DNA from 2 places in the Paenibacillus sp. Z6-24 genome. Region 1 is predicted to be linked to the other one. Evidence: riboswitches for the same ligand, from Rfam matches in the RefSeq annotation. Region 1 holds a riboswitch; the other holds the start of a gene.
What was found. Region 1 has a riboswitch for cyclic di-AMP ahead of M1D61_RS21560 (C40 family peptidase). Riboswitches for the same ligand answer to the same signal wherever they lie in the genome.
Positions count from the first base shown of each region.

Region 2: another riboswitch for cyclic di-AMP. It lies ahead of kdpF (K(+)-transporting ATPase subunit F); the one in region 1 lies ahead of M1D61_RS21560 (C40 family peptidase).

Region 1 covers NZ_CP096398.1:4,972,997-4,984,655, reverse strand. Annotated here, with positions in the region: gene M1D61_RS21590 (GNAT family N-acetyltransferase) at 1-52, opposite strand, end outside; gene tadA (tRNA adenosine(34) deaminase TadA) at 68-553, opposite strand; gene M1D61_RS21580 (flagellar motor protein MotB) at 889-1,740, opposite strand; gene motA (flagellar motor stator protein MotA) at 1,724-2,530, opposite strand; gene M1D61_RS21570 (hypothetical protein) at 2,717-3,010, shown strand; gene M1D61_RS21565 (GNAT family N-acetyltransferase) at 3,149-3,646, opposite strand; gene M1D61_RS21560 (C40 family peptidase) at 4,076-4,546, opposite strand; cyclic di-AMP (ydaO/yuaA leader) riboswitch at 4,558-4,696, opposite strand; gene M1D61_RS21555 (YwhD family protein) at 5,227-5,745, shown strand; gene M1D61_RS21550 (ATPase domain-containing protein) at 6,095-7,525, shown strand; gene M1D61_RS21545 (hypothetical protein) at 7,543-7,794, shown strand; gene M1D61_RS21540 (response regulator transcription factor) at 7,781-10,000, shown strand; gene M1D61_RS21535 (MHYT domain-containing protein) at 10,429-11,659, shown strand, end outside.
Region 2 covers NZ_CP096398.1:2,819,543-2,831,201, forward strand. Annotated here, with positions in the region: gene M1D61_RS12125 (histidine kinase) at 1-1,084, opposite strand, end outside; gene kdpC (potassium-transporting ATPase subunit KdpC) at 1,081-1,656, opposite strand; gene kdpB (potassium-transporting ATPase subunit KdpB) at 1,727-3,754, opposite strand; gene kdpA (potassium-transporting ATPase subunit KdpA) at 3,860-5,464, opposite strand; gene kdpF (K(+)-transporting ATPase subunit F) at 5,550-5,630, opposite strand; cyclic di-AMP (ydaO/yuaA leader) riboswitch at 6,040-6,222, opposite strand; cyclic di-AMP (ydaO/yuaA leader) riboswitch at 6,297-6,499, opposite strand; gene M1D61_RS12150 (SMI1/KNR4 family protein) at 6,959-8,503, opposite strand; gene M1D61_RS12155 (DUF4177 domain-containing protein) at 8,601-8,804, opposite strand; gene M1D61_RS12160 (histidine phosphatase family protein) at 8,985-9,557, shown strand; gene M1D61_RS12165 (MBL fold metallo-hydrolase) at 9,722-10,585, opposite strand; gene M1D61_RS12170 (helix-turn-helix transcriptional regulator) at 10,921-11,659, opposite strand, start outside.

The DNA.
Region 1 (11,659 bases):
GAAGCTGCCGGACATGAATTCCTGTATGGGCATGGTAAAGCTCAATAGACATCGATCCATCCTCCTTTTACTCAGGCTGCAGTGGCTTCGGTTTCTTGAGGCGAAGTCGAAGCTCGCGGAAGAAGCGGGTTAACAGCGAGGCGCATTCTTCCTGCAGAATGCCTTCCAGCACTTCGGTACGATGATTAAACCTTGGTTCCTGGAGCAGATTCATCAGGGTACCCGCACAGCCGGCCTTGGGATCGACGGTACCGTAGACGACATTGGGAATACGGCTCTGTACGATAGCTCCTGCACACATCGGGCAGGGCTCCAGCGTTACGTATAATGTACAGTCTAATAGCCGCCAGGAACTGAGCGATTCACTCGCTTCCCGGATCGCCAAAATTTCGGCATGGGCGGTAGCATCGTGAGTCGTCTCCCGCAAATTATAACCGCGTCCGACGATCTCATTATTTTTGACAATAACCGCACCGATAGGTACTTCACCCAGTTTTTCTGCCTTTTCCGCTTCCCGGATGGCCTCTCTCATCCAGTGCGTATGTTGTTCCATTAAAATTGAAAACACTTCCTTTTTGTATGACTATTTATCGTACTTGTACATCGAACAAATATTCGTTGTTAACAGCTTGTGGATAGAATTGTGGATAACTTTATTTTGCTGTGGAAAACCTTGCTGTGTAAGCGTTCTGTGGATAAATAAGTACAAATAAATCATCCGAAATGCCTGAATATCATGATTTATGCCCTTATATAATTGTAGGCAATACCGGATTTCTTTTCAATCGGCTAAGACAAACAGATTGATGAAAAAGCCAAAAACAGGCGGATACAGAATGCTCTGTATCCGCCTGTTTTGAAGAAGATCGCGGTGTAACTTATTATTTATTATTTGTTGTTATCTGAGATCGATTGAAGAGTAGGTTTCACGTCATTGTCTACATATTTACGGACAATGGCCACTTCAACCCGGCGGTTCTTGGCACGACCCACATTGTTGCCGTTACTGTCGATTGGGCGATATTCACCATAACCGATCGCACTGAATTTGCGCGGATCCAGATTCTTGTTTAGCAGCATAATCTGCATAAAGTTGAGTGCACGATCCGAACTCAGATTCCAGTTGGATGTATACCGGGAATTCGAGATTGGAATATTGTCCGTATGGCCGGAGACAATAACATCGTAATTTGGAATTTCCTGCAGAATGAAGGCCAAGGACTTGGCGAGCTTGCGGGAGTCTGGCTTCACGGTAGCCTGTCCGGAAGCGAACAGGGTATTATCACTGATTGTAATGCTCAGTTCGGACTGGTTCAGCTTGGTAGTCAGCTGAGTGCTCAATCCATTTTCCTTGATATACTTATCCAGCTTGCGCTTAAGGTCTTCCAGATCCTTCTGTTCCTGCTTTTTCAAATGCTCGCGCAGTTTTTGCTTGGAATTGGCTGATGTATCCTGAGGTGAAGCAGCTGCTGCAGCTGCTGTTGAATCCTGAGGATCTTTGTTCGGTACTTTACCTGCAGTTGGAGCCATCGCGTTCTCGTTAAGTACGCCTGTACCTCCGGAAAATGCAGCACTGAGTGCCTGAGCCATCTGTTCAAACTTGGCTGCATCCATTGAACTCATGGAGAACAGGGTAATGAACAGAGCGAGCAGCAGCGTCATTAAGTCGGAATAGGGAAGCAGCCAGCTTTCATCCGCATGCTCCTCATGTGGTTCATGCCGTTTACCCTTCTTGCTCACTGGCGTTACCTCCTCCATCAGCATCCATTGCAGCTACTTCTGTAGGGGTCAGGAACACAGACAGTTTCTGGCTGATGGCCATGGTTGATACGCCTGATTGGATAGACAGAAGTCCTTCGACCATCATCAGCTTTACTTCGACTTCTGTTTTGGACAGACGCTTCAACTTGTTGGCCATCGGATGCCAGAGTACGTAACCACTAAAGATACCGAGAACGGTTGCGATAAACGCACCGGCGATTGCGTGAGACAGTTTACCCATATCACTCAAATCGGCAAGTGCAGCGATTAGACCTACTACGGCACCGAGTACGCCGAGTGTAGGAGCATACATACCTGCTTGGGTAAAAATTAGGGCACCCGAACGGTGACGCTCCTCGGTTGCATTAATATCTTCCATCAGAACATCCTGAACGAATTCCTGATCGTTACCATCAATGATCATACGCATACCATTGCGAAGGAAGGTATTATCAATCTCTTCGACTTTGGATTCCAGTGCAAGCAATCCTTCACGACGGGTAATGGAAGCCCATTCCATAAACATACGTACCAATTCTGTTTTGCTCATAAGCGGTTTTTCTTTGAAAATAATACCGAAAAGCTTGGGAATACGTTTTACTTCCGGCATCGGGAATGCCATAAAAATCGTACCTGCCGTACCTACGAAAATAATAACGTATGCTGCAGGGTTGTTGACCAAACTGATCAGTGGAGCTCCTTTGAGCATCATCCCGACAACCAGGGATAAAAACCCAAGTGCCAGACCAATAATTGTTGAAATTTGCATAATACACCTCGTCCATGAGTATATAGTTTATTTCTTGCATCATTCTCTTCCATGGAATGATGGCGTTGCTTGAAAGCTGATACTTTTTTATCGACAGAATATGATACTTTGTTAAGAGTTTTTTGAGTTATAATGGAAAGAAGTTGGCAATTGTGACAATATGGGCAGTTTGGAAGGAGTAGAGGTATGGGAGTAAAACACGGTCGTGATTATGAAGGGATCCTGGAGGATCTGACTACAGCGCTGAATCTGATACCGGACAGCTATATGTTCTTTCATATGGAATCCAAGGAATGGGAAGCTCTGCAGGATAGCGAAAAGCGCGAAGTGCAGGAAGCGCTGGCAGAGGATCTTTTCTATGCACTGGGTTCAGAATCAATGATTCATGTAGGCAGTGGAATTGTTATTTATGATTCGGATACGCATCGTATTAATATTCTGATCGGTGAAGAGGAAATGACTTTTGTATCGCTGATCTGATCATAGATATATCTGGGCGTCTATATAGAACATCCGGAGAGGCAAATTGCCGTTGTACGGAAGCCGGGCTCCAACATAAATGAGAAAGCCCACAGCCTGTTATGCTGTGGGCTTTACTTTGTAATGGGAAAAGCTGCTTCAGATGTGCTGCTGGGTATAAACCATACAGTAAAATGGTTTCATGCCGTCCGGGGTGCGCCGTGTATACGTATCGGTAATCTGAAAACCGGCCTTCTGATACGTCCGGATCGCACGTTGATTCCAGGTGAGCACTTCGAGATCAATTTCCGCCTCCGGATTACGCTGGATAGCTGCTCTCACAATCGCCAGGGTGAATTCAGCTCCATATCCATTGCCGCATAGATCGGGCCGCATTCCGATGCCAAGCCGTATCGTATCCTGGAGAGGAAAAAGCTGGGCAAAGCCAGCCAATCCTTTGTCTGCATCCAGCACAGCCAGATACTGTTGCTCCCGCAGTTCGGGATCTCCAAACTCAATCTCCAGCTCCTGCATCTGGTCCCATGACATCCATCCGTAAATGTCATAAGGCGGTTCATATACCCATTTGCAGATTTCGGCCGCCTGCTGTTCAGTCAGGGGAGCGGTATGGAAATATGGAGCAGAAAGCGGACTCATAAGGGCACCTCCTTATCTTCAATAATATATAACGCATGCTGATATAGCATCATGTATAGTTACCTCAAATTATAAAACTCGGCCGAGGCATGTTCAAGTCTTCTTGCCTTGTTGCCGGAAAAGGGAATGTAGGGAAGAAGAGAGGTTTAGAGGGTGATGGAGAAGTTAGAGAACAGGCATGAGCTACACATTATAATTAAATATTAATTTTTACTGGAAAAAGTGTTTACCATAATTAAAGACAGGGTATTATAATAGTAGACATAACTGCCTGATTCGTTGAACTTCATTATTTTTCGGAACATATGTAACCAATTCCCAGGTCAGTACGTCTATATAAGTAATCCATAAAAAAAACCGCAAAAGATTCTGGCGGGAATCTTCCACGGTTGCTAATTAAATATATGATTAAGATAGAATAGCTGTTAATTATTCGGCCGCATAGTTGCTGTAAGAAAAGTTGCTCATTACACGCTTAGCGCCCACATAACGGTTCTGGTAGTAGTCCATATCAATATTATCAATTCGTACACCTTTGGATGTAGAAGCGTGTGCGAATTGGCTTTTGCTTACCATAACACCTACATGAGAGACGCCTGCCCCTGAAGTGTTAAAGAATACCAGATCCCCAGCTTGCAGATCACTTTTGGATACCGCATCGCCCACTTGATACTGAGAAGTAGATTGGCGAGGCAGATTGATATTCATTTGACCAAATACATATTGAGTAAACCCGGAGCAGTCGAAACCACTGAAGGATGTTCCACCAATACGATAAGGTGTACCCATGGCTGGTTCGATGATCTGGTCCATTTTGGAATCTGCGTTTGCACTGCTATTCCCCATAACAGTAAACGCAATTGCGAATCCCATTAGTGCGGCGGTTAGTTTCTTTTTCATATTCAAAATCATTTGTCCCCTTCCAATGCCTGCGAGGTTAGCTTAAGGATTCGGTAGAAGGTTTCCCCTATGATCCCTCCGAAACAAGATCAATTCACCCAAAACGGTTCCCCCGCTTCCCGGTGCCACGGAATTTGGCTTCACACTTATTGATTGCACCGTAGTCCATATTCACTTCACGACAAATTTCATCTTTTCTGACAAAAGTTACAAGCTTTGTTCTTAAAGTTTACAAAGTTGTTACTAATAACTCGCTGGATTTATTTTAACAGAGGTTTTTTACTTTGGCAAACGTTTATTCAGCCTTTTTTAAGGATAATTGGCTAAATGAATTCGCTAGCAAGCGAGAAAGCCCGTCACTATCAGCTTTGTAATTATTAAAAAAAATTAATCTTTTCTGCTCAGCAGTTGATTTTTACTGCCGATTAAAGCTTATTCTTGACTGTTCTTAACTCTTTTTCGGTTATAATTTTGTAAACTTTATACATTTAAGAGAATTAAATTTGTGTTTTAATTAAAAAAGTGACAAGAATCGACGTGCGTTGGCTTTTAATCCATTATTCGTTACAATAATAATGATGTAATATGTACAATAAATACTGGCGGGCAAATAAGCCCATTTTACCATTATAAACAGTTATTACTCATATATCCAATATAGAAAGGGAGTTAATAGACTTATGGAACAGAATCAATCGGGTAAAAAGGCGGTATCCCTGAATATTATCAGCAGCAGTACCAAGAGCAGCAAGCACAAGGGCTTTGGTGCCGGTGCTATTAATTTGAATAACGTTTCTCCTATTATAATAGATCGTGGTGAAGCACGGATCGATATTGGTGCCATGCATGCCAAGAGCAAAGTGGAGCGAGGCATTAAGTTTACGCCTAACCGTGAGGAAGTTGAGGGCGGACGTCAGGTATGGGTTGTCTGGCTCGCTGTAGACAAGCTCGCCGAAGGAGCAAACTATGCCGGAGCAACTGCCTGTGAGATGTGGATTAACGAAGAAGAGAAAAAAGGCTGGAAAATTCTCGCCGAGCATGTGAATAAACTGGATTATGCAATCAAACGCCGGGTAATGCTCGAAGGACTGGATGAAGAAGCCAAGGGGGCTCTTCGCCAGCTGCTGGTGAGTCATAATGAAGAATGGTGGAATAACTCTTCGGAGGAATTGAAGCAGGCATTGGAACCTCAAGCATAATAATGAAAAAATAGGTAAAAATTTTTAATCTTTTTACAATGATTATGCGTAGGAATAGTATAAGGAAAAAGCTGGAAATCTTGGATGGTTTCCGGCTTTTTATTTGAATAGGGCGGCTGCTGGGAACGATAGACAGCACCCATGAAGAGGCATAATAATTTATTGTGGATACCTCATTGATAATTGGAAAAAAAGGGTATAATTGAGTAAACACCTTTCTATTTCTACCAAAATGGAAAATACCTTTCTCCAAACCGTCATACGTTGTTATAATTGCTATACAGTCATCTTCGTAGGAAAAGCTACCCCTTGCTTGACTAAAATATTCTACAGATGGAGGGAGCAGTATATGCAGAAAAAGAAGGCTGTTCAAACAGGTATACCGGGTCTGGATGATATTCTATATGGTGGCGTCCCGCCCGGAGCTGTAGTTATTCTGGAAGGTGAACCAGGAACCGGTAAAACGACATTCGGTATGCAATTTTTGGTTGAAGGTGCAGTAAAGCATAATGAACCGGGGCTTTATATTACATTTGAAGAACTCCCGGAGCAAATTTATGATGATATGACCGGATTTGGCTGGGATTTACGTGAGCTGGAGAGGCAGAACAAGCTGCGCGTCATATGTATGGAACCGGATATTTTGCTGGAGCAAATGCTGCAACCTCACGGCCTGTTCGAGCAGATTGTGAATGAGATCGGATGCAGACGGGTCGTTATCGACAGCATCAGTCTGTTTAGAATGGTAGGAGATGAAGAGAACGTACGGACGAATGTGTATTCCATCCGTAACATTATGCGTAAGCATACATTGACTTCATTTTTCATTCGGGAATATTCTGAATTTGAAGGCATGAGCATGCCTTTTGAGAATTACATCTGTGATGGCATTGTGCGTCTATCCCTGAAGCCGCTGATGGACAAGTACCGCAAGCGGACGATTGAGGTGCTCAAAATGCGTGGTACACGTATTCTGGAGGGCGAACATACCTACAAATTTATCCATAATGGCGTATATATCGTGCCTTCTTTGTCAATGGCCGAAGATAAGATGCTGATCCGGGAATCGGAAGTATTGTCTACAGGCATCGACTCCCTGGATGATCTGCTGGCAGGAGGAATTCCAAGGGGTAGCGTATTTATGATTGATACCAACAGCAAGGCCAATTACCGATATCTGCTGTCTTCGATCTATTCCCAGCGTATCAAGGATGACGATTGTACGGTGACGATGATGTCCGGTAATACCCCACTGGATACGTTTGCCGATACGATCGAGCTGTTCGGCGTTTCGCTCAGAGAAGCGGCAAGCAAAGGAAAAGCTTTCTTTATTGAACATTACCGCAGAGCGGTGGAGTCGGGTCTGGAGAAAGCGATTATCCGTGTGGACAAAGTAACCAATGAAGAATATGCACAGGTACTTAATGAGCGATTGAACCCAATTTTCGAGTGTGAAGAATTGTGTGACAAGCGCTGGTTTGTATATTATGATCTGAATACGATTATTTCCGAGCGAGGAAAAGATTTCCTGCTTCGTTATTTTGCGGAAGAGATGTCGATGTGGCGTTCGATGGGTATTACCATTGTAGTACATTGCAACTTTGCCGAGATTGGTACAGAAACGGCTTCGTTCCTTGAGCGGACATGCAATGGCGTAATCCGTACCTGGGTGGATGGCAATTACCAGTATCTGCAGGTGACCAAATCTCCGAGTGGGCGTGTATCTGCTCCACATATTATCGCAAATGTAGCCGAGAAACCTTTCGTACAACTGATATAAGGAGGGATTGGAACCTTATGGTGGCAGAAAGTGATGTGATTACACTACAGATGGAATGCACGTTGTTTTTTGAAAATAATCCGTATGCGATCGAGACAAGCAGCGGATTATCCAAGCGGCTTGGCCGCAGCCAGCAGGTAACGGAACAGGCACTGAACCGTCTGGCGGAGATGTCCATTTTGGAAAAAAACGGACAGGGTATGCGTGCGATCTATCGATATAAAGCTCCTTATATACAAACAGAAGTGGATCTGAATGCTTATGATTGATACTCACTTGATGAACGACACCAGAGAGATTTGCCAGGAACTTCAGGATACGTATGCACAATTGACGAATTTGCTTGTCTTTGTGACGAACCATGAGGGCCAGCTGATCACGGCTCCTTCCAATATTGAAGATTCCTCTGTCTTTGACAAGTATGCCGATGATCTCAAAAACATGTTCAAGACGGAGATTGATAAACTGCAGGGAATTCGCCATACTATTTTGTCCGATCAATGGGTGCCTGGCGTAAAATGGCTCATTGCACCGGTATCGGTAGATCAGTCCATTACAGGCATCTATGTATGGGCCGGTATATTGATTCAGCAAGGGACGCTTCAGTCCATTACGACGCACCCGAATTATTTGCAGCCGGAGAGCGGGGCGCCTGCTGACTTTATTGAGTTAATGCGCAGCTGGATTCGGCATAGCGGCGAAATTTCTCCGGAACAAGAGATTTTTAAACGTGAGAAAATTACGAAATTCGCCAAGGCACTGTCGCTTATTCTGAAATCCAGCTTCAAGGAAACCCGGTTAACCGAGCGTCTAAACGCGCTCAACGAGACACTGATTACCGAGCAGGCTACCGGCAATCCGATCGAGGAGATTACAAGAGCGGTACTGGCGAGCAGCGATCTGGCGGATATTTTTGGATTCGCTCTCAAAACGGCTCCGGGCAAGTATACGATCATGAACAGTATGGGTATGGGTACCAATTCGCTGGGCGGCTCGGTGTTCCACGAAGGTGAAGGTTTCCTTGGACAGGCCGTACTTAGTCCGCAGCCGAGTCGCTGGAGAGATATATCGAGAGACCCGAGAAACCACTTTTTTCAGCAAAAGGGGCTGGATTCCATCTATGAAGTCCAATGCTTCCCGATCCGTTATGAGAATGAGGTATATGGACTTTTATTTGGGTTGAGCTTCAAGGAACGTTCCATACCGAGCATAAATCCGCAGTTTGAAGAGACGATGATCTCACTGATGGGTTGGTATATCGGCAATCATATTACGTATGAAAAAATGGAAAAGCAGCTGCAGCGGTTCAAGCCGCTGATTGAGCTGTCGCGCATGATTATATCGGTGCAGGATATCCAGCGTGTTATGTTTATGCTGGTGGATATGAGTCTTAATCTGGTGTGGAATCCGTCCGCATCCATTGTGGTACATCGTTCTTCAGAAGATGGAAAAATACAGATGGTCGCGCGAGGTATGCAAAGTCCCAAAGGGGAAACTTATGCCAAGGATGTTGCCCGCCGCTATCTCGATAATAATGATAACCCGTCTGCGAATTCCTTTATTAATTCCAATACGCCATTCTCCCTGATGCTGGAGTATCCGATTGTCTATGCCGATCGTACCAGAGCTGTACTGGCTGTTGCTGTCAGCAACGAGCAGGAAGGCGAGGAATGCCGCGAGATTCTGTCTGCTCTGGCGATGATGGGCAGTGTGGTGATGAAATCGGTGCATGACCGGCAGCAGTATCTGTCGAACAGCAACCGATTTGCCCATATTTTGCATGAAGCGATTCGGGAGTGGAATATAGCGCATTACCAGCTGACTGCCGATGCACAGAAGATCGTACAGGAATTTGCCATGTGGGGCGGGATCAGCAAGGATGAGGCAGATGTCATCGGCCGAGCCTGTCTAATGTCATGTACGGATCCTTCCATGCTGCGCAGCTTCCCGCATTTGTTCCAGCAGGAAGCGGAAATGATCGAGGATTACAAGCATATACATGACGCCCAGAATATACTTGGCACCGGTTCCTATTCCAAGGGCGGCCAAATAATGGCATTGGCTTTTGCTATTGCCAGTGCCGGCGATCACGATATGCGCGTTGTGAATGATCTGCAGATCAACGGTGTCGATCAGGGACTGGTCAGTCAGTTCCGTCTGTTTATACTCAGCAGACATACGCTTCAGACCGAGATTAATCTGGTCGAGGAAAAGGCGCCGGCTGCCCAAACTCTAACTGCCGAAGGTGCAGAAGGCCGTGGACTGGATGCGATTGTAAAGCAGTTTGGATTATCTCCACGGGAGAAGGAAGTACTGGAGCTGGTTGTCAAAGCATCCAGCAACAAGGAGATCGCAGCTACGCTATTCATTAGTGAACATACGGTAAAGAACCATTTGACCAATATATTCAATAAAATGGGCGTAACAGATCGCGCACAGGCGATTGCCGCCGTATTTAATAAAAGTATAGGTTAAACCCTTTTACAGTTGTACAGCTGGGAATTATAGTTGTACGGACAATTACCAAACAATATACGCAAAGGCCATCTTAAAATTTAAGATGGTCTTTTTTGTCGGAATTGCTTTTTTGATGCGATAACCATAATGATCCAAATGTATTGATCATATGTGCTCAATTTACACAACAAATTAATAACCTGCCTCTGAAAAGCAGATCCGTAAATATTGCAAGCTGTATCTATTTATAAACCAAGGATGATCTACTATCACAAAAACGACCGGTAATGCCGTTTTATATACTATACAGTTTAGTAAGTAAGCAGAAGTCTGTGGATAGACGGTAACCTTTATATTACTGTAGTTCTGCTTTGTATTTACCGGCGGATGAGCCATCCGCCTTGTTTGCATAATTAGTATTTTATCTAAAGGAGGGTAGATGAACGATGGAATATGTACATGCACACTATAATCCTTATATCGTAACGCTATCCGTTCTTATCGCTATTCTAGCTTCTTATATCGCATTAAACATAGTGGGCAAGGTTGCCGACTCCGAAGGCAGGCACAAGATCATATGGATGGGTCTGGGAGCCTTTGTAATGGGCAGCGGCATCTGGTCGATGCATTTTATCGGTATGCTGGCTTTGGAAGCAGACATGAGTATGAGCTATGATTTGAAAATTGTCGTGTTATCGGCAGTATTCAGCATTCTGGCTTCCCTGATTGCCTTTTATGTTACCGTGGATACCTTCACCCGGTTGTGGAAAATAATTCTGGGTGGTGCGCTCATGGGAGCCGGCATCATAGCTATGCATTATACCGGCATGTCAGCTCTTCATACAGTCATTATAATTACGTATGATCCCATCTACTGGCTGTTGTCTCTGGCTATCGCTTTACTGGCCTCGTACGCAGCACTGCTGTTTTTCCGCCGTTTCCGTAATCATCACAACTTCAGTATCTGGAAACTCTGCAGTGCCACTGTCATGGGGCTTGCCATCTCAGGGATGCATTATGTGGGCATGGCCGCTGCTCCGTTTTATTATACTCAACAGAAGCTGCAGAGCGTTTCTCCCATGGGCCAGATGTTCCTCATCTCTGCGGTAGCCATTGTCACACTGTTTATTCTGGCTGCTTCCTGGGCTGCCGTATTTGTGGAAAAGCATGTTTTGGAGCGTATGGCCTACAACGATCCGCTGACCGGCTTGCCCAACCGTCACGGACTGCAGCGGTATTTTGCCAAAGAATTTACAGAACAGACAGAAGGCGCTGTGCTGTTTCTGGATCTGGATCGGTTCAAGTCGATTAATGACACACTGGGTCATGATGTGGGAGACGAGCTGCTGATGGAAGTGTCCAAAAGACTGCAGCTTTGCGTGAAAGAGCGGGGAATTGTCTTCCGGCTGGGTGGGGATGAGTTTCTGATCGCTTCCAGTTCAGGTTCGATCGATATGACGGTCCGCCTGGCCGAATCCATTCTGGAATCGATCAAGCAGCCGTATCATCTGGCGAGTAACCAGCTGTTTATTACAGGCAGTATCGGTATTTCTCTTACCCCGCAGCATGGGTTTGAACGTACTTTCCTGATGCGGGCTGCCGATACGGCGATGTACGTATCCAAGAACACCGGCAAAAACAAATATACTATTTTTAGCGAAGACATGAACCAGCGAC
Region 2 (11,659 bases), 2.2 Mb from region 1:
CATTAATAACCGACCGGTTCACCACTTCCTGCCAGCGATTCTGCCGGGAATGCCCCAGTACGATCCGGGTCACCTGGTGTTCACGGGCATAATGAACCATCTGTCTTGGCAGCATCCGGCGCGATCGAATCGGAATTTCTTCAAACGTACCGCCAATCTGCCGGGTCAGTTCACGAAATGCATTTTTAAAAGTCTGTTCTTCTCTCGTTAGCTTTCGGTTTGAATTACAAAATGAAACGACCAGCAGATCTCCACTAAGTCGCCTGGCAATCTGCTGACCACGCCGGATATAGATCGAACCGTTCCAGTGATACTGCGCCGATACCATAATTCGCTCCGCAGTTCCGATTGGCCCGGTAAGCCCCTGCTCGGCCCGATGCTTTTCCAGCGTACCGCCTACTCCTTCTGCCACGGTGCGCAGTGCCAGCTCACGCAGTACGGCCAGGTTCCCTCTTTCAAAATACTCACGGTCTGCACTGTTATTCAAATGACCGGCAAAATAACGCTGGAGAATCACCTCCGGCGTTACATCAATCAGACGAACTTCATCTGCCTGTTCCAGCACATTGGCAGGGACGGTACACTCCACTTCACGACCGATATACTGCCGCGCCAGTTCAGCTACCCCTTCCAGCTCATATACGTTCACAGTGACCATAATACTGATACCGCGCTGCAGCAGATACTGAATATCTTCCCAGCGGGTAGCGTGTCTTGCTTCCGGTCGATTGTGATGAGCCAGATTGTCAACCAGCAGCACTTCCGGATTGCGGGTCACAATTTGTTCGATATTCAGGTCTTTCATTTCAGTCTGCTGTCCCTGCTTGTCCGTTTTCATCCAGTGAATGCTCGGGATTCGTTCAAGGTCGCCCAGCTGCTGTACCGTCTCCGGCCGGTGGAGTGTGGATACGGCGCACATGGCTACATCGATACCTTCCTGCTTGAGCAATTGACCATCCCGCAGCATATGATAAGTCTTACCGGAGCCGCTAACGGCCCCAATATAGACTTTGAGTTTGCCATGATGCAGTTTGGCAATCATTTGCAGCAGTTCTTCCGGTGTTTTGCGTCGAAACGTACTCACGACTGTATACGCAGCTGCTGTACAGCCAGATTCAGCTTCAGTACATTTACCGCCGGCTCACCAAAGATGCCAAGCTGTGCAGGAGTCGTATTATTGCTTACGATCGACTCTAGCTGCTCTGCAGACAGACCAGTCAGCTGACTGATTCGGGGAATCTGGGCTGCCGCTGCCTGAGGCGTAATATCTGGATCCAGTCCAGAACCAGAATTGGTAATCAGATCCACCGGCAGAGAAGATGCCGATACGCCCGGATTCTGCTTCTGCCATGTAGTAACCGATTGTTCAATCCGCTTGATCAGTTCAGGATTGGAAGGAGCATAGTTCGGTGAACCGGAACCATTTGCATTGTAATCGATACTGGATACTCTGCTCTGAAAATAATGAGGATCGGTGAATGACTGTCCAATCAGCTCGGAACCAATCACGTCATGATTGCTGTTATAGACCAGGCTGCCAGCCGCTTGATGCGGCATGACAACTCTGGCAACTCCGGTAATGACAAGCTGATACAGCACACAGCACAGGACAAACAATACTGCAATCGTACGTAAGGTAATCCATACATTTTTCACGTTTATTCTTTCCTTTCCGAATAGGCGATTGATCTTGCTCAGGTACACAGGGAAACGATTACTATCGAATTCAGACAAACCACTGGATCAGCAGATCAATCAGCTTGATCCCGATAAACGGAACCGCCACGCCGCCAAAGCCATAAATAAACAGATTACGCTGCAGCAGGCGGCTGGAGCTCATCGGCTTGTAGGTTACACCTTTCATCGCGAGCGGGATCAGAATCGGGATAATAACCGCATTAAAGATCAGTGCCGACAGAATCGCCGAGGTCGGTGAATGCAGATTCATTACATTGAGCAGCTGCATCTGCGGAATAGCTACCATGAACATGGCCGGAATAATCGCAAAATACTTGGCAATATCATTCGCAATACTAAAGGTGGTCAGACTGCCGCGTGTCATCAGCAGCTGTTTGCCGATTGCTACCACTTCGATAATTTTAGAAGGATCAGAGTCCAGATCGATCATGTTCGCCGCTTCTTTGGCTGCTACCGTACCGCTATTCATCGCAATCCCCACATCGGCCTGTGCCAGTGCCGGAGCATCATTCGTACCGTCGCCGGTCATTGCTACCAGTTTGCCTTCTGCCTGCTCACGGCGGATAACGGCAATCTTGTCTTCCGGTGTACTTTCCGCGATATAATCATCCACACCAGCTTCCCGGGCAATCGTCGCTGCTGTCAGCGGGTTATCACCGGTACACATAATGGTCTTGATCCCCATGCTTCGCATCTGTTCAAATCGTTCTTTCATACCGGTCTTGACCGTATCCTTAAGGTAAATCAATCCGTAAATCGTATTGTCTACCGCTACTGCCAGCGGCGTACCCCCTGCCGAGGCAATCGCATCACTATTGGATTGCAGCGAAGCGGGAATGGTCCCGCCCTGCTCGGTCACCCAGTTTTTGACTGCATCGACAGCGCCCTTACGCACTCTGCGTCCATCCAGCAGATTTAGTCCGCTCATCCGTGTCTCTGCTTTGAATTCAATAATCTCCACGCCCATCCCCAATTCCTGATCGTAATTCCAGCCCTGCTTTTTCATAAGTTCCAGTACGGAACGCCCTTCCGGTGTCTCATCATAAGTCGAGCTGATTGCTGCCCAGTAACCGACCTCCTGTGCAGAATGACCATCTGTTGGCACAAATTCACTTGCCATCCGGTTACCGTAAGTGATTGTACCTGTTTTGTCGAGAATGATGGTGTTGATATCGCCGGAAGCTTCTACCGCTTTGCCTGACATGGCCAGTACGTTAAATCGTGTAACCCGGTCCATCCCGGCAATCCCGATCGCTGACAGCAGCCCGCCGATTGTCGTCGGGATCAGACAGACCAGCAGCGCGATCAGTACAGGCACAGCCAGATCAATCTCCAGATAATTAGCCATAAACGGCAGTGTCACCACAACCATCAAGAAGACAATCGTCAAGCTTATCAATACTGTGTTTAAAGCAATCTCGTTAGGTGTCTTCTGCCGCTCGGCTCCTTCGACCAGACTGATCATCCGGTCCATAAAGGACTCGCCGGGATCGCTTGTTATGCGTACTTTGATCTCATCACTGATTACCATTGTACCGCCGGTCACCGAACTGAAGTCGCCGCCTGCTTCCTTGATTACCGGAGCCGATTCACCGGTAATGGCAGATTCGTCCACTGATGCCAGTCCCTTGATCACTTCACCATCACCCGGGATCATCTCTCCCTGGGAGACCTGGACAATATCGCCTTTACGCAGATCGGTTGAAGGCACTTCGACAATGCGGTCACCCTCCACGCGATGAGCCATGATTTCCTTTTTGGTCTTTTTCAGTGAATCCGCCTGCGCTTTACCCCGTCCCTCGGCCAGCGCCTCGGCAAAGTTGGCGAACAGTATCGTGAACAGTAAAATAACAGCCACCGCTATATTAAAGCCGGTCGATACCGCCTCTCCAAAAGCATTCGGTATAAAGATCAGCCAAATGCTGATCAGCAGGCCAACTTCAACGACGAACATGACCGGATTTTTCATCATCAATTTTGGGTTTAACTTGATCACCGATTGCTGCAAAGCCTTGCTAATCAGTTCCCGGTTCATCACGGAAGCTTGATTTTTCATTGCTGATTCCTCCACTTGAAATGTCTCTATTTTAGCTGTGCTTGATTTGATTTGGTTATACATTTGCAGTTGGCAGCCGGCTCATATTCCGGACAGCCGATCCTTTTACAAAGTCAGCTGTTCTGCAATCGGTCCCAGTACCAGTGCCGGGAAGAAGGTCAGTGCGCCTACAATCACTACAGCGACCACGAATACGAGACCGAACAGCGGCTGATCCGTACGCAGTGTACCACTTGTCTCCGGCACCGGCTTCTTCATAAGCAGAGATCCTGCTACAGCCAGCAGCGTCACCATCGAGAAGTAACGCGCAATAAACATCACTGCACCGGTCGATACATTCCAGAATATTGTATTATCGCCAAGTCCCTCAAAACCCGAACCGTTATTGGCAGCAGCGGAAGTGAACTCATACAGCACCTGTGTCAATCCGTGATAGCCCGGATTGGAAATGGTGTCCGGGTATGTCATGAGCGCAATAGCTGTCGGCGCCAGAATGAGCAGCGGCTGAATCAACAGCGTAACTGCAATCAGCTTCATCTCTCTACCTTCAATCTTGCGCCCCAGGAATTCCGGGGTTCGTCCAACCATCAGCCCGGACAGGAATACTGCGATAATGGCATACATGAGTACGTTGAGGATACCGACTCCCGAACCGCCAAAGACCGTATTCAGCATCATATTGCCGATAGCGATCATACCTGCGATTGGAGTTAAGGTATCATGCATCGTATTGACTGCTCCTGTCTCCGATGCCGTTGTAACGACCGAGTAAAAGGAAGATTGTTCTACGCCGATACGTACTTCCTTGCCTTCCATCAAACCTGTACCCTGCTGGATACCCGCCTGCTGAATCAGCGGATTGCCCTGGTGTTCACTGAAGAGCGACACGCTCAGCATCACGATAAACATCATCATCATCGAGACGAACAGTACACGTCCTTGTTTGCGATTGCCAACCATCTTGCCATATGTAAATGGCAGGGAAACCGGAACCAGCAGCATCATTATAATTTGCAGCATATTACTAACCCCACCCGGATTCTCAAACGGATGCGCGGAATTGACTCCCATAAATCCCCCTCCATTGTTACCAAGTTCTTTAATCGCCAGAAAAGTTCCCATAGGTCCTGTGGCAATCTGCTGCTGTGCACCTTCAAGCGTCTGGGCTGTCACTCCAGTCTGCAAGGTCTGCGGTACACCCAGACCGATCAAAATAATCGCGGCTACAGTAGCTATGGGAAGCAGGATACGGGTCAACGCCCGGGTCAAATCCACAAAGAAATTGCCCAACGGCTTGCCAGCCAGTCCACGTATAAAGGCGATTGCCACCGCAATACCCGTAGCCGGTGAGACAAACATCATAAACACAATAGCGGTCATCTGCGAGAATAACGACAATCCGCTCTCGCCACTGTAATGCTGAAGGTTTGTATTGGTCATAAAGCTGACTGCCGTATTAAAAGCCAGATCAGGACTCATTGCCCCAATATCTGCCGGATTAAGCGGCAGCTTGTCCTGCAATCGGAAAATCAGATAAACAATCAAAATTAATATCGAGTTGCTGATCAGTACGGCGGCTGCATACTGTTTCCAGGTCTGATTGTCCTGACGAATACCACCAATACGGTAAATTCCTTTTTCCAGAGGGCCAAACCAGCGATCCAACCGACCCCGGGTATCATCAAATGCCCGGGCGATATAATTGCCCATCGGACGCGCCAGCAAAATGATGATAATCAGGGTTACTACAATGCCGATATATGGAAGAATACTCACAACACTCTCTCCTGCCTATTTAAAATTTTTCCGGATAAATCAAGGCATAACACAGATACACCAGCAAACCAGCAATAATGATCCACAGTAACCAGGTCACTTGTCATTCCCTCTTTCTCCCATGACTCGGGATGACCATTCAGCCAGTCCTCCAAGTGCGAATGCGATGAGTATTACCAATACAATCATCATGATGTCCAGCATAATTTTGTTGCTCCTTCATAATAAGTTCAGCTTCCTATCCTTTGCCTGTACAGAATACAGACTCTCTGGTTATATCCCTTTGTCTGTTTGACGGCTGCATTATCACCTGAATTATGTCATCTACAACTCGTTGTTAGTTGTATTTAATTTAATTACAGATGCGATTTTAGCAAAGTTTGGCGCAAAAAAAGAAGCCTGGAGAAAAGCAGAACTTTTCTCCAGGCTTCCTTGCAGCTGCTTTACCTGTCATACGCATTCACCGAATGCAGTACAAACAAGCTTCACATCTGTGATAAGCCGGATATAAGTTCTCCCTGATACGCTGACGAGGTTAGCTGTCGGGTTCGGGCTGGAAGATTGCCCGTTCCGGTAGTATCCGGAATTCACCCCATGTCATGCCAAGTATGAACTGTATTTCAGTCCGTATCTGTTATGACGTTTGGTTCCCCCGCTCTCCATGTTCAATGGAAACTAAGCGTTGCGACGTTTTCCTGCATGTTGCTCAAAGCATAATAAAACACAGAGCCTTTATACCCTGTGTCATGGTGGCACAAGTTCACACTCCCTCTCTCCATCTACGCTTACGAGGTTAGCTGTCGGATTCGGGCGGTGAGAGTCGCCCTACCTTCAGGGCCGATACCATGGTGATCAGCCTGAAGGATTCACCCCTTGCAGTCAATATGGTGGCTCTCACACCACCAATATTTACTGTATCATTGGTTCCCCCGTTTTCCGGTAAACCCGGAAACTCAGCAATTGCAGAACATAAAACCCAAGTATAAGGACTGCCTATTTATAGCAGTCGCTGATTCCAGATTTGCACATGAAATCTGTGAATCTCTAAATCCTGAAATGTATATTACGCCTGTCCTTGCTAACTGTAAAGGTGAAGGAAAAGGCAAAATAGACCTTGCTGGTTCACAGTTGTTCCTTTGCAACAATTATTAATTTTTTATCTATCTCAACCTCTGTTTTGCTCTATCTTGCTTTGATTTTCTTAAGTTCGACATTGTTTGCAAGTATGTATTCAGTTATTCTTGCAAAATCATGAAAACAATTATGTCATTCCTTTCAATCACCATTCTACACTAATCTTGCCCCGGCGATTCGAATCGGTGTTTGCATGCCAAAAAAACGGAGCGCTCCGGGCGCTCCGTCTCACAGTTCACTTATGCCTGTATAATCACTCTGTTTATTGTTCTGTTCATCTGCTCTTCTCTACAATTAGCGGGTATGACGAAGCCAGATATCCTGCTGTTCGTCCGTCATTTCTCCAATCATTTGCGAGAAATTGACATACTGGGCAAAGGCATCTTTGAGCAGCTCAAACTGGGCAAACGTTCCGGTGAATTTCTCCAGTGTGACCGAGCCGCTGATCGATTCCAGATTGCCAATAAGGCATCCTTCCATCAGCTTGAGTTCCTTGAGTGCCGGCAGATCAGCCAGCGCAGAGACATCCTCAATGTGAGATTCGTATAGGGTCAGGCTCTCCAGCTGGTTATATCCGCTCAAGTACTGGATATTCCGGTCATGCAGTCCACCAATATACAGTTTGCGCAGCGGCAGCATGCGGCCCAGCTGTTCCCAGTCTTCCGGCAGCCATTCATCCGCCCCCAGAATGGTAAGTTCACAGAGCTCGGGCAGGCTGGCAATAAATTCAGCTGCCTGACGTGTCGGAGCCGAAATCGCCAGCTTGTGCAGTGTAGTCATCTCGGCGAGTGGAGAGTAATCCTGCACCGCCGTGCCCCGGCAGTCCAGCTCATACAGACGCGTCAGAGCAGTCAGCGGCTTCAAATCCTGTACCTGGGTATCCTCGATATTCAAAATTTGCAAATAAGGCAGATTCTGCAGCGGTGACAGATCACGTATCGGGTTACGGAACAGATGCAGCTTTTTGAGCTCACGACAGTGTGCCAGAGGCGTAATGTCATCAATTGCATTACGGTTCAGCAGCAGCTCGCGCACCTGGATACACTGAGCCAGCGGGCTCGCATCCGTCAGCTCTGCATCCGGCAAATAAATCTGACTCGCCGTTACAAAAGATTCCGCATCTCCGTATCCTTCCGTAATCAGATCGCGCCAGACCGGGTCCAGACTCGCAAACCAGGTATCCAGCTGGTCGCTTTCTTCTCCCTCAGGCAGCTGGATAATATCACCCATCGCATACATCTGGGCATCCTTGAGCAGACGGGATTGATCACTGCGTCCGTATACCCAGTAGCCCATGCCTTCTTCTTCCACAACCGTATAATTGCCTTCGCGGACCATATCCCGCATAAAATGAATAAATTCGCCCAAACTGGGCGCGATCACATGTTTCATTTCCTCATCTCTGCCAAAATTGATCACCTGTCCGACAATGCCTTTTTCGGCAGGGTCCAGATCAATTCCAAGATGATTGCCTCCACCATCATGACAGAATGGAAGCCAGCCTTTGTTGATATACTGCTCCTTGATCCAGCCGGATGGAATGGAATAATGATCACCCAGTTCCTGATATTCCGGCTGCAGGTCCGACCATATTTTCCATTCGCTCACCATATCGTCCAGACTCAAAAACTGAAGCCCGAAGAAAAGGCCGGGACCGTTGCGGGATTCCCCGTTATGAATATGATAGAGCTGCCTCAATTCATCCGGAAAAGTCACTCCCATCACCTGTTCGGCATGAGTGATCTCCATATCTCCGGCAGGCGGCAGCAAAAAATCTTCCAGGCTGCTCATCTCCGGTCTCAAAATGGACTTGATTTCCTCGATCCATGTTCCTATCATATACAAGCCTCCTTCCTTCTAACTTAAACCAATCTGTGCTATTTGTATTCATCTACCGAACACAAGCTGCCTGTACCTTTCTCTATGTAATTCCCGATTAATCCAGAAGAGCGCTGCGTTTGAAAATGAGGACGATCTCGCCGAGGTCCCCCTGGCTCACAGTCGTATCAAAGGAGGATACCAGCTCCCAGCCATCAAATCCAAGATTGTTAAGCTCCTCCTGAAGCAGATGACCGTCGACTCTACCATTTACAAAACCGGCTGCAGGTAATTTTAATGTTTTATATTCCCACTGACTCATGGTATGATCTTCCTTTCTCCAAAACAATTCGGCATTCGCAGAAACGGGTATACATTGTATACGGAAGCTGCTGCCGATTATCGAATGTGCACGGCTGAATCGGGTTCCACACTTGATTGGAACCGTTCCAACAAGCTATATTGTAACATAATAACGATAAGGAGTTATACCAGACTCGTGATGAAGACCATAGGGCTTGTCCGCCATTTCAAAGTGAATAAGGAATTCCCCATCCGGCAAATGGTGACAGTTCGCGAGCTGGTCACCTGGCTGGAAGAGTACGATGTTGCCGACATTGAAGAAGGCCAGACTGATCTGCTGGGACTGAACTGGGAAAAGTGTTTTGCGAGCGATCTGCCGCGGGCACTTAAAACGGCCCAGTACATTTATCCCGGCGAAATCATTATTATGTCCGAACTGCGGGAGATTACACCGCCTACCTTTCAGACCGAGCTACGCTTTCCGTTTATCGGCTGGGCAGCCTTTGCCCGGATTGCTCCTCTGCTGAGTCGACGTTACAAACGAATGGTTGCCGAGACGGAAGCACGGATTGACCGCGCGCTTGATGTGATCCTTTCCTCGGAGGCCGAGCATGTTCTTGTGGTCAGCCACTGGGCGCTGATGCTTTACATGCGCAAGCAGCTGATCAAGCGCGGATTTGCCGGTCCGCGTATGCGAATGGTAGAAAATGGCAAGCTGCATATTTTTCGTGATGCCGAGGCACAGGCTGCTTTGCGTCAGACACTGCGTTAACTGTCCGGTTTTTACTTAAGCCAGATGATTGTTCGAGCCGTAGGAAGGAGTTTTCTCTGATACCTATGGATATCCAAATACCCTGCTCCGATGATTCGGGCAGGGTATTTCTCATGGCTTGAGCCAAAGATTATCCGGATTGGCGACAATTCGTGACAGGATAATTACACTTGAGCTTCCAGATCTCGCCCATTGATGAACAGATCGATGGTCTCCTGCTCATAGTCGTTGAGCGCTCTGCCATATTGATCGGTCAACAGCTGAACCACTCGATCCCGGTCATACTCGGCATTCTGTACCAGACGGGCCGTACGCTCCAGCAGCACCAACTCCTGGTGGAACCGCTCCGTATCCCAGATTTCTGCATGATGAGACAATACCACAAGATCTGCATCATATTTGCGCAGGGACTGGATGAGCTTCAAAGTGGTGGCTGGTGTATAGCAGTTGGGAGTAACATGGATATTCGGATATAGTGCATCGCCGACGAATAATACTTTATCTTCCTGTATATAAATAATCGAGGAATCAGAAGAATGATCTCCGCCGACATGCTCCACAATACAGTGCACACGACCAAGATCCAGTTCTAGCTTGCGGTCAAAAGTTATGTCCGGTGTCGGTAATAGAATATCGCGGTTGTCCACAAATTCTTTTTTGATGGCATCTGCGCAAAAAGCAATCTCGGTGCCTTCTTCCACACGGCGGTCCAGATCTTCATCGGACCAGGACAGCTGCTGCATTTCCTTGATATGCTGCGTCGTTATCGTCTGGGCGATAATGGTCGTATTGGCCTGATTCATACCAAATACATGATCCCAGTGCCAGTGGGTAAGTACGAGCCAGCGGGGAGAAATATCCTGCTTGACGAGCTGATCGATAAACAGCTGAATATGACTTGCGGAATTCCCTGCATCGATCAGCAAAGTCGATCTGGTGCCTGTCACAGCTGCCAGAATAGGACGATCCGTCTCCTGGTAGGGGGTTAGATAATTAATATGGGAAGACAAATTCTGCATAATCTGCATATAACGACATCTCCTGTTCTGATCCACATCCATCTGCAAAGCCGGATGTGATGGTAAATTGTATATATGGTAGCGCTATTCATCATACGGTCTGATCTGATTCTGCCCAGACTGCCTGAAATAGAAGCTATTTTTATATTCCATCATTGTACTACATCTGATAACTCGGCCCAATGGTACAGTCCAATAAACGGCGGCTTTGCATACATGACCCACTGCATCGACAGAAGCGATGGATGACAATAGATTTTTGTACACCCTATCACTGACATGCACTAAATAGCAGATCCGGCCCACTTTTAACAAGTCCAGAATAACTGCTCGTATACCATACACTATTCCTTCGGTAACTCTCCCTGTGCCCGACTTCGCTCCATGAGCGCCATCAGTTTCACCTCTGTCGCCGAACCCTGTACAGGCGTATAAATGCTGCAACGCAAATCTCCGCTGCCATGCACCAGCAGTGAAGTCAGTTCAAACAGCATCTTACCGCCTCGTGCATGACGGAATTCAAGAACAACCTGCGGTGCCGAGCTGACCTTGCTGTGTTCCCACAATGAACGAAAATCAGGGTATACCTCCATCATATCGTCCAGAAACTGCTCATACCACTCATCCTCTACATACTGCCCATAATAAGCCCGGAAAATGGACAGAAAGTCTCCGGCAAAATCATCCCAGTTCACTGCCAGTCTGCGAAATTCCTTGCGCGCAAACAGCAGGCTGATCATATTGCGCTGCGATTCCGGAATCTGCTCAAAGTCCAGAAAAACATGTCGTGCCACCTCATTCCAGCCGACGATATGGCAGTGCCTATCTGAGACAATGGTCGGACAATATTTAAGCTGTTCCAGTATTTTGGTTAGGGATGGGGAAATATGCGGCAGCTCTTCGGCAATAGGGGTAACGCCGTGCCCTTTATCCAGTGCGAGTGAGAACAGATAACGACGTTCATCCGGATTTAGCTGCAGCGCTGCGGCTACATTTTCCAATACGGAAGCAGATACCTGGATATCTCGCCCCTGCTCCAGCCAGGTATACCATGTCGTGCTGACTCCAGCCAGCTGGGCGACC